4 regions of the Streptomyces sp. NPDC039424 genome follow, and region 4 is predicted to be linked to each of the others. Evidence: riboswitches for the same ligand, from Rfam matches in the RefSeq annotation. Region 4 holds a riboswitch; each other region holds the start of a gene.
The links. A riboswitch is a leader RNA that binds a small molecule or an ion and turns the genes downstream of it on or off. The one in region 4 is predicted to bind cobalamin.

Region 1 (3,553 bases), on a different contig from region 4:
TCCTCGTCGATGCCGAGCCCGTGCCGGAACGGCAGGACGCCGTACGTCCGCCGCCCGGTGAGCCCGTGCAGCATGTCGAGCCCCGGCTCCAGCAGCGAGACGTCCCCCCGGAACTTGTTGACGAGGAACCCGGCGACCAGTTCCTGGTCCTCCCGCGACAGCAGGGCGACGGTCCCGAAGAAGGAGGCGAAGACGCCCCCGCGGTCGATGTCGCCCACGACGAGCACGGGAAGCCGGGCGTTGCGCGCGATCCCCATGTTCACGATGTCGGTCCGCCGCAGATTGATCTCGGCGGGCGAACCGGCCCCCTCACAGATCACCGCGTCATACGTGCCCCGCAACTCGGCGAGACAGTCGAGCACGGTTCCCAGCAGCCGCTGCTGCCGCCCGCCGTGGTAGCCGCGCGCGCTCAGCTCGCCCACCGGCTTGCCCAGGAGCACCACCTGGCTGCTCTGCTCACCGCCGGGCTTGAGGAGGACGGGGTTCATCAGCGCGGTCGGCTCCACGCGGCACGCCTGCGCCTGCATGGCCTGCGCCCGCCCGATCTCCGCGCCCTCGCGCGTCACGAACGAGTTGAGCGACATGTTCTGCGCCTTGAAGGGCGCGACCTTGACTCCCTGCCGCACCAGCCAGCGGCAGATCCCGGCCGTCACGACGCTCTTGCCGGCGTCGGAGGTGGTGCCGGCGACGAGCAGCCCGCCGTTCATGACCTACGTCCCTTCGTGACGGTGCGCGCGGCGACGCAGACACCGAGCGCGAGCAGGCCGACACGCCGGGAGAGCCGTACGGCCCGCTCGATGTCGGGAGTGGCGACGGCGCGCCCCGCGCCGCCGTTGAGCACGGGCCGGTGCTCGACCCGCCCCGCGTACGACAGCGTCCCGCCCAGCCGCACTCCCAGTGCGCCCGCGAACGCGGCCTCCACGGGCCCGGCGTTGGGGCTCGGATGCTTGGCCGCGTCGGCCCGCCAGGCCCGTACGGCACCCCGGGGGTCGCCGCCGGCCACGGCGGCCAGCGCCGCGGTCAGCCGGGCTCCCGGCCAGCCCGCGAGGTCGTCGAGCCGGGCCGAGGCCCACCCGTAGCGCCGGTACCTGGGCGACTTGTGGCCGACCATGGCGTCGAGGGTGTTGGCGGCCCGGAACCCGAGCAGTCCGGGCACCCCGGCCACGGCCCCCCACACCAGGGCTCCCACCACCGCGTCGGAGGTGTTCTCGGCGACGGACTCGACGACGGCCCGGGCGATCCCGTCGGCGTCGAGCGCCTGCGGATCCCGTCCGCACAGGTGCGGCAGCCGCGCCCGGGCGGCCTCGACGTCCCCCGCCTCCAGCGCCCGCCCGATGCGCCGGGCCTCCCGCGCGAGGGAGGTCCCGCCCACGACGGCCCAGGTGGCGGCGGCGGTCAGGGCGACGGAGGCGGTACGGGAGGGACGTACGGCGGATGCGGCGAGCGCCCCCAGCGACACGGCGCCGCCCACGCAGACCGCGGTGTGCAGCGCGCCCCATCCCCGGTGGTCCCGCCACAGCACCCGCTCCACGGCGCCCGCGGCCCGCCCGAACACGGCGACCGGATGCCCGTGGCGGGGATCGCCGAGCAGGTGGTCGCCGAGGAGGCCGGTGGCGGCGCCGTACGCGAAGACGCGATCGGCACGCATCGGCTCAGCCGGCCGTGGGGTCGGGCAGCGATCCGGTGCGGTACCTCGAACGGCAGGCGAGCATGGCGATATGTCCTCACTCAGGGTGTCCGCGCCCTGGTTCGACGAGACCGGCGGTGAGAGTTCCTGGCTCCCGGGGCTTCCTACCCCGGTGACAGTGGCGGGACCGCGCCGGATTCGCACCGGCTTCCTCTCCTGCCGCCGTAGATGGCCCCGGCAGTCCACCACGGCCCCGGAAGGGCCGTCAACTCGCTGTTGACCTGCGACGGGACAGTGTGCTGAGGCCCACACCGAACGCCAAAAGGCTCCTCCCCGCAGAGCGGGGAGGAGCCTTGCGGGCCTCGGTCAGGCCTTGGCCATGATCAGGTAGATGCCGTACACCACCGCCGCGGCGCAGGCCGCGAAGCACAGGTACGCGCCGGTGACGGCGAGCGCGGCCGAGTCGCCTTGCGCGGCGGCGCGTTCGCGGCGGGACAGACCCGTGATGCCGAGGGTGAAGAGGGCCACCATGCCGACGGTGACCGCGAGGCTGACACCGAAGACGGAGCCGAGGGCCGCCCAGTCGATCTTCATATCGGAGCTGCTTTCTTGTTGACCGGGTCTCGGTGTCAGACGGCCGCGGCCGGCGGGGTCGCCGGGTCGGCGGTGGCGACGGGCGCCGCGGGGGACGGGATGGTGGCCGTCAGGTCCTCGGTCACGGTGCCCGTGGGGGGAGGGGTGACCACGGCGATCGCGGTGGTCACCACGCCGGGGGGTTCCTCGATCTCGTTGACGTTGCCCGCGTCGACGACCTCGCGGCGGGAGATCTTCCAGATCGCGGCGCTGGAGGCCACCAGGAAGACCGCCACCAGCGCGGTGCCCCAGTCACCGAGGTCCGTCACGCTCTCGGCGAGCGCGCCGACCAGGGCGGCGGCCGGAAGCGTGAGCCCCCAGGCGACGAACATGCGGGTCGCCGTGGACCAGCGGACCACGCCGCCCTTGCGGCCCAGACCGGCGCCCATCACGGAGCCGGAGACCGAGTGCGTGGTGGAGAGGGAGAAGCCCAGGTGGGAGGAGGCCAGGATGACCGTCGCGGCGCTGGTCTGGGCGGCGAAGCCCTGCTGCGGCTGGAGGTCGGTCAGGCCCTTGCCCATGGTGCGGATGATGCGCCAGCCGCCGAGGAAGGTGCCGGCCGCGATGGCCACGCCCGCGGAGAGGATGACCCAGGTGGGAGGGTTGGAGCCCGGGGCTATGGAGCCGCCGGCGATCAGGGCCAGGGTGATGATGCCCATGGTCTTCTGCGCGTCGTTCGTGCCGTGCGCGAGGGAGACCAGGCCGGCCGAGGCGATCTGGCCGGCGCGGTAGCCCTTGCGGGCGGCCTCGCCGTCGGCGTTCTTGCCGATCGCGTAGGAGAACCGGGTGGCGACCATCGCCGCCAGGCCCGCGACCACCGGGGCCGCGACGGCCGGGAGCAGCACCTTGGTGACGAGCGCGTCGCCGTGGACGGCGCCCGTGCCGGCCGAGGCGATGGTGGCGCCGATCAGGCCGCCCATGAGGGCGTGGGAGGAGCTGGAGGGCAGTCCCACCAGCCAGGTCAGCAGGTTCCAGAGGATCGCGCCGACCAGGGCGGCGAAGATGACCTCGGGACGGATGCCGGTCTCGTCGACGAGACCCTTGGAGATCGTGTTGGCGACCTCCACGGAGAGGAAGGCGCCTACAAGGTTCAGCGCGGCGGACATGGCCACCGCGACCTTGGGCTTGAGCGCACCGGTCGAGATGGTGGTGGCCATCGCGTTGGCGGTGTCGTGGAAACCGTTCGTGAAATCGAACGCGAGTGCGGTTACCACCACAATCGCGAGGATCAGCGAGAAGCTTTCCATTTACCCAGGCAATCGTTCGAGCGTCATTGGCTGGTTGAACGTAGGC
Region 2 (3,553 bases), on a different contig from region 4:
CACCCGGCTGGCCGGCGAGCTGCTCGCGCACCGGCCCACCACCCAGGGCGGCCCCACCGAGGCGGAGGCAGCCGGCGGCCTGGGCGACGCGGGCGCGGTCTGCGCGGTCGCCGACCCGGCCGGCATCACCACCAGCCTGCTGCCCGTCGAGGTCTCCCTCGCCCCCGGCCCGACCCGGGGTCAGACCATCGTCGACCGCCGCCCGCGTCCCGGCGAGTCCGAGATCCATGAGGGCCACCGCGAACAGCCCCTGGTGGACGTGGCGTTGGACGTGGACGTGGACCGGTTCGTCAAGCTGTACCTGGAGACGGTCGAACGCTAGACGCGGCTCACTCCGAGGAGGCGGGGGCCGGTACCGCCCACCGCTCCTCCACCTTCGCGAGCCGCCAGTACGCCAGCGCCGCCGCCCACACGACGACGAACAGGCCGACGATGACATAGCCGACGCTGTCCAGGTTCAGGCCGGCGATCCAGCCGGTGAGGCCGTCGCGCAGGTCGAGCTTCTCGTGCAGGACGCCGACCAGTTCGATCGTGCCGATGAAGAAGGCGACGGCGATGGACAGGCCGGTGATGGTGAGGTTGTAGAACACCTTGCGTACGGGGTTGGAGAACGCCCACTGGTAGGCGAAGTTCATGAAGGTGCCGTCGAGCGTGTCGAACAGGCTCATACCGGCGGCGAACAGGAGCGGCAGGCACAGGATCGCGTACCAGGGCAGCCCGGCCGCCGCACCCGAGCCGGCCATCACCATCAGCGTGACCTCGGTGGCGGTGTCGAAGCCGAGCCCGAAGAGGAACCCGAGCGGGAACATCTGCCCGGGCCGGCTGATGGACTTGGTGAGGCGGCCGAGGATCCGGTTCATGAACCCCCGGGAGTCCAGGTGCTGTTCGAGCTCCCGCTCGTCGTACGTCCCCGCCCGCATCGCCCGGAACACGCGCAGGATGCCCAGCAGGGCGACCAGGTTGAGGGCGGCGATGAGGTAGAGGAAGGTGCCGGAGATCGTCGTACCCAGGAAGCCGAGGACCTGGTGGGTGCGAGAGCCCTCGTTCATCACCTTGCCGGCGAGCTGGGTGCCGCCCGCGATCAGCGCGGCCAGCAGCACGACCACGCTGGAGTGCCCCAGCGCGAACCAGAAGCCCACCGACACCGGCCGCTTGCCGTCCGCCATCAGCTTGCGGGTGGTGTTGTCGATCGCGGCGATGTGGTCGGCGTCGAAGGCGTGCCGCATGCCGAGGGTGTAGGCGGTGACGCCCAGGCCGATGCCGAAGGCCTTGGTGCCGACCTTGTAGTGCTCGGGGACGACGAGCAGGAAGAGGATCCCGAACGCGACGACGTGCAGGGCGACGATCACCGCCATCAGCCCTGCCGTTTTGAGGGTGTCCTCGCGCCGCCAGCGGAAAGCCGACGTGGATTCGGGCAGGGCCATCCGGTTCACGCTCCAGCACCTCGTGGATCACTTCGTGAGCTGCCGTGGCCGGTCTCCTGGCTTACGGGTCGTACGTCCGCCGTCCCTGCCTTCCCGGTCGTACGACCAGTGGCCCGGCGGGTGCCGGACGGGACGGGAACTCCCCGATCACAGTGGCGAGGGCCGCGTCGACATCGCATCGACTTCCCGAGCACCACGGCCTGATCACCGTAGGGGTGCGAGCGGTTTCCTGCATAGCTGCGTACCTGCGCAGGTATCGAAGATCACAAAACGGCGCCTGCGAGGATGAGGGCATGCATCTCGTCCCTGCCGACCGCGCGGACCGTCGCACCATCGACGGCCACCGGGTCTGCGACGCCATCGCCGCGATCGGCGAGCCCGGCCATGTGCGCACGTGGGCCGACCGTTTCGCCCTGCTCGCCGACCCCAAGCGCCTCGCGCTGCTGCTGGCCCTGCACCGCACCGGCCCGCTGGCCGTGTCCGATCTGGCGATCGCGACCGGAATGAACGACCCCGCCGTCTCGCAGGCCTTGCGGCTGCTGCGGGCGGCGGGGGTCGTGGAGGGGGAGAAGGAGGGGCGGGTGGTCAGGTACCGGGTGGTGGACACCGAGGTGCGAGGACTGCTGAAGCACTGCACCGCGGACGGCGGCTGACACCCGCTTACGGCATCAGCCCCGGGCGGTGCGCCTGCGCCTGGTGGCGACCACGATCACCGCGCCGCCCGCGAGGAGCACGGCGGCGCCTGCGGCGATGACGGCGGAGCCGCTGCCGCCACCGGTCTCGGCCAGGTCGCCGCCGCCCCCGTCGGGCGTCGGGGCCGCGGCCGGGGTGGACTCCGAGGCGGACGGGGTCGGGGTGGCCGACTCGGTGGGCGTGGACTCGGAGGCGCTCGGGGTCGGGGTGGCGGTCTCCGCGGCCGGGGTCGAGGGCTGGGCCGGGACGGACTCGGGGGCGGACGGGGTCGGCGTGGCGGTCTCGGTGGACGTGCAGTCCTTCGAACCGCCGTTCCAGGCCGCGATCAGCTTGTCCTTGATGACGGGGTGGTCCGGGCCCTTGGGCAGGTCGCCGTGCTCGAACCCGTCCTTGGCGTCGAGCTCGCCGTCGAACTTGACCGCGCCCCGATAGAGGTCGATCTGCGCGAAGCAGCCCGCGTCCGGTACCGCGATGTCGAGGGACTCGGTCTGGCCCGGCTTCACCGTCACGGAGTCGAAGTCCACGAAGATCTGCTCGCCGGAGGTGCCGAAGGAGGAACCGTGGGCGAGGTAGGAGGCCAGCGAGGCGGTGCAGGTGGAGGCGTCACCGGCGGTGCGGACCTTGATGTGGACCTTGCCGTCCTCGGTGGGCTTGAGGTTCTGGTCGTCGACCTTGACCGAGTCGTAGAAGCCGGTGCCGTCGAGCGAGAACTGGCAGCGGTCGGTCCCGGTCTCCGTGCCCGCGCCGGTGCCCGGCTTGTAGGTGCCGCCGGACTTCCAGCCGTCACCGCCGTCGTGGGCCCAGGCGCCGGAGGCGGCGGCGACGGAGGCCGCGCAGAGGGCGAGCGTCGCGGCGCCCGTCCCCAGCAGGCGGCGGGTGGTGACACGTCTCGCTATGGACATGTGTATCCCATCAGGATCTGAGACCTTCCCATGCGGAGAAGGCAGGGGGGAAGGCAGGAGAAGGCAGAGGAAACACCGGGCCCATTGGTCAGATGCGCCACAGCGTGTGCACATGGTGGGTCGACCGGCTGAACCCTGTCAACCTGCGCTGATGCAAGGGGAGTTCATGCCTCATCACAACTTCGACACACTGGGAATGATCTACTCCGCAGGGTGTGAAGTTTCGCTTTCCCGGCAATGTGGACAGGGATGCCCTTGTCGTCCTTCCCCAAGGGAGCCCACGTGACCGACCTTTCGTCCAGGAACCCCGACTGGTGGCGCCAGGCCGTCATCTACCAGGTCTACCCCCGCAGCTTCGCCGACGCCGACGGCGACGGGCTCGGCGACATCCGGGGCATCGCCGAACGCCTGAACCACGTCGCCGCGCTGGGCGTCGACGCCCTGTGGCTGAGCCCCTTCTACCCCTCCGAACTCGCCGACGGCGGCTACGACGTCGCCGACCACCGGGACGTCGACCCCCGCCTCGGCACGCTG
Region 3 (3,553 bases), on a different contig from region 4:
GGTGGCCGCGGTGCCGAGGCCCATGGACCACAGCCACCAGGCGCCGGGGTGGACACCCGCGGCGCGCGGCGCCCTACGCATCCCGGCGCCGCCGTGCCTGCCACAGCGCGGCTCCGCCCAGCAGCACGACGGCACCCGCGCCTGCCAGCAGGCCCACCGACGGACCGTGCTCCGGGTCGTCCTTCGCCTGGGCCGGCGCCTGGTCCGGCGCCGGGCGGGACCTCCCCTCCGCCACCTGCTCCCCGCACCCCTTCTCCGGATACCCCGCGATCGCACACAGCAGTGCGTCGGCGTCGTACCGCAGCGGCCCCGCCACCGAGGCCAGCGCGTCGGCGGCGGTCCCGTCGGAGGAGATGACCGCACAGGCCGTCCGGCGGGCGGGCGGGGTCTCGCCCGACGGCGCGTCCGCGGACGTACCGAAGTCGAGCACGAGCGCCACCCGCTTCCGGCCCGCCCGCGCGGGCGAATCGGCGCAGATCGAGTCGAAGTCCGCCGTACCGCGCGGGCGCGTCGCGTCGGCGGAGTCCGCACTCACCGCGAAGCGGAAGCCCTGGACGTCGCCGTCGGAGGGCCGGGCGGTCGAGGGGCCCTGCGTGGCGTAGGTCCAGTGGCCGCCGGTGCGCTCCCAGAAGGACCAGTACCGGTAGCCGGTGGCCCGCGCCTGACCCGCGAGCCCCACGCAGAGGAGGGCCGCCAGGAGCAGCGCCCCGGCACGGCGGACGGCGGTCACGGCTGCCGCGTCCTCTTGCGTCCGCTGAGCAGGAAGCCGATCCCGATCCCGCCGACGAGGCCGGTGCCGATGATCCACCAGATGCTCACCCCGGAGCCGTCCTCGTCCTTCTCGTCCTGCGCGGCCTTCGCCTTGGCCGTCTGCGGCGCCGGTCCCGTCGCGCCCAGGGCCCGCACCAGGTCCGTACCGCCGAAGTCGCGCGGGTCGGCGCCCATCGCGTGCGCGGCGAAGATCAGCTCGGCGTAGGCGGCGGGCCCGCTCTGCTTCGCCCACGGCACGCCGTTCTTCTCCAGCCAGGCGTACGGCTTCTTCGCCTGCTTCGTCCAGCCCCGCGCGGCGAGGGCGACGACCGCGTCGGCGGTGTTGCCGTAGTCCGGCTGGTCCTTGGCACCCGCGAGGGCGGACTTGAGGTAGCCGGTGTCGTGCGTCGCGTCCGACAGGTACGCGGCGCCGTTGCGGGAGATGTCCTGCGGGGTGAGCTGCTTGCCGGAGTCGGCGCAGACGTAGCCCTCCTCCGGCGCCTTCCCGGCCTTCGTCACGAAGCCCTTGCCGAGCGCGCCCAGCACCCCGGCGGCCGTCGCGTCCGCGTTGCCCACCAGCCTGCCCTTCTTGTCCGGCTGGTAGGCGAGGGCGCCCCCGTCGTCCCCCTCGCAGGAGATGGACCACTTGGCCAGCAGTTCGGCCGGGGTCCTGCCCTCGGTGCGCAGCCGCAAGGGATCCTCGCCGGCCACCGCGAGCGCGCCGATGACCAGGGAGGTGGAGTTCGTGTCGCTGGGCGAGCCCGGCGTGTAACTCCAGCCGCCGTCCTTGTTCTGCATCATCTTCAGCCAGGTCACCGCCTTGCGGACCTCGCCGTCGTGCTCGCCGAGCGCCTTCAGCGCCTGCACGGCGACGGCCGTGCTGTTGGTGTCGGTCTGGGCGTTGGTCGCCGCACAGGTCTTGGCGGGGTCCGGCCGGTAGGCGGCGAACCCGCCGTCCGCGCACTGCTGCCCCACCAGCCAGTCGACGGCCTTCGCGGCCGGCCGGACGCCCACGGTGCGCTGGGCGAGCAGCGCGAGGGACTGCCGCCACACACCGTCGTACTTCGGGTCCGAGCTGCCGTACAGCCCCGACGGAAGTGCCGTCGACGGGGAGGGGGACGGGGACGCGGCGGTGGCGGGCGCTGCGGCGGCCATCACACCGATGGCGGCCAGAGCCGCTGCGCTGCGGCGGACGTTCATGGTCGGCGACTGCCTCTCCCTGAAGCGGAGCGCGGGCAGCACGGGACACCCCGGGCGGCTCGGCTCCGTAGACCTCGACGGTGCCGTGCGCGGCGGGCCGCCGACGCACGTGAGCCGGTCAACGTCCCGTACAGGGCAGTCCGGCTCACCGCCCAGGGCGGTTCACGGTTGCGGGCCAGCGCCGGAATTGCACCGGCTTCCCCCCGTACGGGTGTGATGACGACGCGGTCACTCTACCCGCCCGTAACCCTGAGACTGAGGGACGGCTGTGAGCCGAGGATCACAGCATCGGCCCCTAAGGTCGCGGCATGACACCGACGGGGAGACCGCTCGGCCCGGGGCGGTCGGCCGAGGTGTACGAGATCGACGCCTCCGCCGAGGGCGCGGTGAGCGGTGATGATGTACGCGCGCGAGCACGGCTACCCGGTGCCCCTCGCTGAGCCCGGCGGAGGCGGGCGCGGAACTCGCCCGCCCGCTGCGGCGTCTGCACGTCCTGCCCGCCCGGGACCCCGCCCACCCCTGCGCCCGCGTCCGGCCAACGCCGAGAACGGCCCGCCCGGCCGATGTGGCGTTCCAGGCCCCGCCCGGACCGGCGTGCGCAGAGGTAACGCCCCGGATGCTGCTCCCCCATAGGCAGCACCCGGGGCGGGACAAGGCGCACCCTCCGGCTTCGCTGAGCGGCCTCGGAGTGTGACCTTGCGTCATGATCCTGTCGTGTTCAGGCCTCAACTGTCAACGATTGCTGCCTAATTCCGCAGCTGATGTTGTCATGCCTTCTCGACCGGCGGGCGACCCGGTAGCCTCGCGTCAGCTCAGCCACGGAACCGACGACACGCCCAGGGGGGACTTCGGTGAGTGACGCCTACGCCCCGCTTGCCGGCGTGCTGGAGCGCCTCGGCGAGCTCACCGGGCGGCCGGGGGGCCGGCTGCCGGAGGTCCTGGACGTGGCCGACCTGTCGTACCGGACGGGGATACCCGCCGACGTGGTCGCCCGACTGCTCGCGGGCGGCGCCGCACCCGAGATCGGGCTGGACGAACGGGTCCGGCAGCGGCTCGACTTCATCCGCGAGACCCGGCGCCGGCCCGACGGCAAGCGCTACTCGCTGGACGAGCTGGCCAGGATCGCGGGAACGAGCCGGCAGTGGCTGAGCGTGTGGCGCAAGAGCGGTATGCCGAGCCTCGAACACGCCGACCGGCTGCGCCGGTTCTTCGGGCTGCCCGCCGGATACTTCACCGCGGACGAGCCCGAGGCACTGTACGAGGCCCTGCAACCGGTGCTCCAGAGCCTGGAGGCGGAGGCCGATCCGCTGCTGGTGCTGCGGGAGAGCGGGCTGGTGCGGCTGGCGATGCGCGCCCCGCGGATGAACGCCCGTCAGCTGGCCACGCTCGTCGACCTGGCTGAGATGATCATCAAGACCGAGGACGCTGACGCGGGCGCGGGCGGCCCGAAGGTTCGCGGGTGAGCCGCGTGCCGCACACCGCACACGAAGGACGATTAATGAGCCGGAAAAGATCGCCGAAGCGGTTCCTCGCCCAGCTCGTCCGTGACACCGCCGGCACACTGACACCGCCGACCGAGCCCGAGGCGTTCCTGCACGCCGTG
Region 4 (3,553 bases):
CAAGGGCCTGTCGCTGGCGGTGGCGGTGACCGGCATCCTGGCGACAATGCCGTACATCGCGCTGCAACTGGTCGGCATCCAGGCGGTGCTGGACGTGATGGGCGTCGGTGGCGGCGAGAACACCAACTGGTTCGTGAAGGACCTGCCGCTGCTGATCGCCTTCGGTGTGCTGGCGGCGTACACCTACTCGTCGGGCCTCAGGGCGCCCGCGCTGATCGCGTTCGTCAAGGACACGCTGATCTACATCGTCATCGCCGTGGCGATCATCTACATCCCGATCAAGCTGGGCGGGTTCGACGAGATCTTCGCCAAGGCGGGCGCGAAGTACACGGAAGCGGGCGCGGGCGGGCTGGTGCCGGCCCCGACGGGCCAGTGGACGTACGCCACGCTGGCGCTGGGCTCGGCGCTGGCGCTGTTCATGTACCCGCACTCGATCACCGCGACCCTGTCCTCGCGCAGCCGTGAGGTGATCCGCCGCAACACCACGATCCTGCCGCTGTACTCACTGATGCTGGGCCTGCTGGCGCTGCTCGGCTTCATGGCGATCGCGGCCGGGGTGAAGGTCACCAACGGCCAGCTGGCGATCCCGCAGCTGTTCGAGACCATGTTCCCGGACTGGTTCGCGGGCGTGGCCTTCGCGGCGATCGGCATCGGAGCGCTGGTGCCGGCGGCGATCATGTCGATCGCGGCGGCCAACCTCTTCACGCGCAACATCTACAAGGACTTCATCAAGCCGGACGCGACGCCGAAGGAGGAGACGCGGGTCTCCAAGATCGTGTCGCTGCTGGTGAAGGTGGGCGCGCTGATCTTCGTCCTGACCATGGACAAGACGGTCGCGATCAACTTCCAGCTGCTCGGCGGCATCTGGATCCTGCAGACCTTCCCGGCCCTGGTCGGCGGCCTGTTCACCCGCTGGTTCCACCGCTGGGCGCTGCTCGCGGGCTGGGCGGTCGGCATGGTGTACGGCACGCTCGCCGCGTACGGCATCTCCTCGCCGACGCAAAAGCACTTCGGCGGCAACGCCAAGGAGATCCCGGGCATCGGCGAGATCGGCTACATCGGTCTGACCGCGTTCGTGCTCAACGTGGCCGTCGCGGTGGTCCTCACCTTCGCCCTGAAGGCGCTCAAGGCCCCCGAGGGCGTCGACGAGACCAGCCCGGAGGACTACACGGCGGACGCGGGCGACCCGGGTGTCCAGGTGGAACTGCCGCCGGCCACGGCGGGCAGCGCGCACTGAGCCGTACGCGAGCGACGGGCCGCCGGGGAAATCCGGCGGCCCGTCGTCGTACCCGTCCCGCGCACTCGGCCGCACGGACATCGTGATCCGGCCACGCGGACCCCGACGCGCCCCGCACGCCGCCCACCGCATCTGCGAACGCCTCGGCCTCGTCCGCTCGCCCGGGCGGGACCGGAGCCCGCTCCGGCACCTGGACGACATCACTCTCCTCATCTACGAGTTGACGCTATGAAGCCGACGCAACACAACATCTGGGGGTGACACCGCAGCCCGGCACTAGATGTATGCTCATGCTCGCTGTCGCCGCAGGGGAATCCGGTGCGAATCCGGAACTGTCCCGCAACGGTGTACTCATGCCCGTATGCCCGCATACGGGTGTCGAGCGTCAGTCCGAGGACCTGCCGACAGCGCGCCCGGCCGTCCGGTCGGGTGCCCATGACGTCCGGGCCTCGTGGAGTGGGCCGGTGGACGCGACGCCGCGTGCGCTCGTGCTGCCCCCTGCCCTCCGCCAGGCCCCACGCCGAGCGAGGGAGTGCCTCACGTGACCATCGCGCCAGTCGACCCGGCTTCAGCCACCCAGGCGACCGAGGCGGCCCCGGTGGAGTCCGACGGTCCCGGTGCCGCGCTGTTGCGGACCCTGACCGAGCTGACCGCCGACCTGCCGGACGCCGACCCCGGCCGGGTCGCCGCCGCCGCACTGCGCGGCCGGTCCGCCCACGCGGACGAAGCGGAACTGCGCGAGCTGGCCACGGAGGCGGCGGCCGGCCTGATCTCCGAGGACCCCGCCTACTCTCGGCTGGCCGCCCGGCTGCTCACCCTCACCATCCGCGCCGAGGCCGCCTCCCAGGGCGTGACGTCCTTCGCCTCGTCCGTCGCCGTGGGCCACCGCGAGGGCCTGATCGCCGACCGGACCGCCGAGTTCGCGCGCCTGCACGCGGCCCGCCTCGACGCGCTGGTCGACGACGGCGCCGACGACCGCTTCGGCTACTTCGGTCTGCGCACCCTGCACAGCCGCTACCTCCTGCGGCACCCGATCACCCGCAAGGTCGTCGAGACGCCCCAGCACTTCATGCTGCGCGTCGCCGCCGGTCTCGCCGAGGACGACACCTCCCGCTCGGTGGACGAGGTCGCCGCGCTCTACAAGCTGATGAGCCGCCTGGACTACCTGCCCTCCTCCCCCACGCTCTTCAACTCCGGCACCCGGCACCCCCAGATGTCGTCCTGCTACCTCCTGGACTCCCCCAAGGACGAGCTGGACTCCATCTACGACCGCTACCACCAGGTCGCCCGGCTCTCGAAGCACGCCGGCGGCATCGGTCTGTCGTACAGCCGGATCCGTTCGCGCGGTTCCCTCATCCGCGGCACCAACGGGCACTCCAACGGCATCGTGCCGTTCCTGAAGACCCTCGACGCCTCGGTCGCCGCCGTGAACCAGGGCGGCCGGCGCAAGGGCGCCGCCGCGGTCTACCTGGAGACCTGGCACTCCGACATCGAGGAGTTCCTGGAGCTGCGCGACAACACCGGCGAGGACGCCCGCCGTACGCACAACCTCAACCTCGCGCACTGGATCCCCGACGAGTTCATGCGCCGCGTCAACGCCGACGAGCAGTGGTCACTGTTCTCCCCGGCGGACGTGCCGGAGCTGGTGGACCTGTGGGGCGAGGAGTTCGACGCCGCCTACCGCAAGGCCGAGGCGGCGGGCCTCGCCAAGAAGACCATCCCCGCCCGCGATCTGTACGGCCGGATGATGCGCACCCTCGCGCAGACCGGCAACGGCTGGATGACCTTCAAGGACGCCGCCAACCGCACCGCCAACCAGACGGCCGAGCCGGGCCACGTCGTCCACTCCTCCAACCTGTGCACGGAGATCCTGGAGGTCACCGACGACGGGGAGACGGCGGTCTGCAACCTGGGGTCGGTCAACCTCGGCGCGTTCGTCGACCCGGCCGCCCAGGACATCGACTGGGAGCGGCTGGACGCCACCGTCCGCACCGCCGTCACCTTCCTCGACCGGGTCGTCGACATCAACTTCTACCCGACCGAGCAGGCGGGCCGCTCCAACGCCCGCTGGCGCCCGGTCGGCCTCGGCGCGATGGGTCTGCAGGACGTCTTCTTCAAGCTGCGCCTGCCCTTCGACTCGGCCGAGGCCAAGGCGCTGTCCACGCGCATCGCCGAACGCGTCATGCTCGCCGCGTACGAGGCCTCCGCCGATCTCGCCGAGCGCAACGGCCCGCTGCCGGCCTGGGAGAAGACCCGTACGGCCAGGGGCGTGCTGCACCCGGACCACTACGGCGTCGAGTTCACCTGGCCGGAGCG

Region 1: it holds a riboswitch for cobalamin, as region 4 does, so the genes downstream of both, ACZ7L0_RS11015 (cobalamin biosynthesis protein) here and ACZ7L0_RS05200 (ribonucleoside-diphosphate reductase subunit alpha) in region 4, are expected to answer to the same signal.
Region 2: it holds a riboswitch for cobalamin, as region 4 does, so the genes downstream of both, nicT (Nickel transporter NicT) here and ACZ7L0_RS05200 (ribonucleoside-diphosphate reductase subunit alpha) in region 4, are expected to answer to the same signal.
Region 3: it holds a riboswitch for cobalamin, as region 4 does, so the genes downstream of both, ACZ7L0_RS31260 (prenyltransferase/squalene oxidase repeat-containing protein) here and ACZ7L0_RS05200 (ribonucleoside-diphosphate reductase subunit alpha) in region 4, are expected to answer to the same signal.

The regions. Positions count from the first base shown of each region.
Region 1 covers NZ_JBVKAI010000003.1:606,387-609,939, forward strand. Annotated here, with positions in the region: gene ACZ7L0_RS11010 (cobyric acid synthase) at 1-707, opposite strand, end outside; gene ACZ7L0_RS11015 (cobalamin biosynthesis protein) at 704-1,648, opposite strand; cobalamin riboswitch at 1,750-1,889, opposite strand; gene ACZ7L0_RS11020 (hypothetical protein) at 1,994-2,221, opposite strand; gene ACZ7L0_RS11025 (inorganic phosphate transporter) at 2,257-3,507, opposite strand.
Region 2 covers NZ_JBVKAI010000005.1:357,757-361,309, forward strand. Annotated here, with positions in the region: gene ACZ7L0_RS15950 (nucleoside hydrolase) at 1-322, shown strand, start outside; gene nicT (Nickel transporter NicT) at 330-1,424, opposite strand; cobalamin riboswitch at 1,454-1,637, opposite strand; gene ACZ7L0_RS15960 (ArsR/SmtB family transcription factor) at 1,718-2,077, shown strand; gene ACZ7L0_RS15965 (LAETG motif-containing sortase-dependent surface protein) at 2,093-3,019, opposite strand; gene ACZ7L0_RS15970 (glycoside hydrolase family 13 protein) at 3,269-3,553, shown strand, end outside.
Region 3 covers NZ_JBVKAI010000015.1:147,450-151,002, forward strand. Annotated here, with positions in the region: gene ACZ7L0_RS31250 (CbiQ family ECF transporter T component) at 1-81, opposite strand, end outside; gene ACZ7L0_RS31255 (SCO2322 family protein) at 74-730, opposite strand; gene ACZ7L0_RS31260 (prenyltransferase/squalene oxidase repeat-containing protein) at 727-1,950, opposite strand; cobalamin riboswitch at 2,090-2,213, opposite strand; gene ACZ7L0_RS31265 (XRE family transcriptional regulator) at 2,802-3,413, shown strand; gene ACZ7L0_RS31270 (hypothetical protein) at 3,449-3,553, shown strand, end outside.
Region 4 covers NZ_JBVKAI010000002.1:81,973-85,525, forward strand. Annotated here, with positions in the region: gene mctP (monocarboxylate uptake permease MctP) at 1-1,237, shown strand, start outside; cobalamin riboswitch at 1,522-1,657, shown strand; gene ACZ7L0_RS05200 (ribonucleoside-diphosphate reductase subunit alpha) at 1,779-3,553, shown strand, end outside.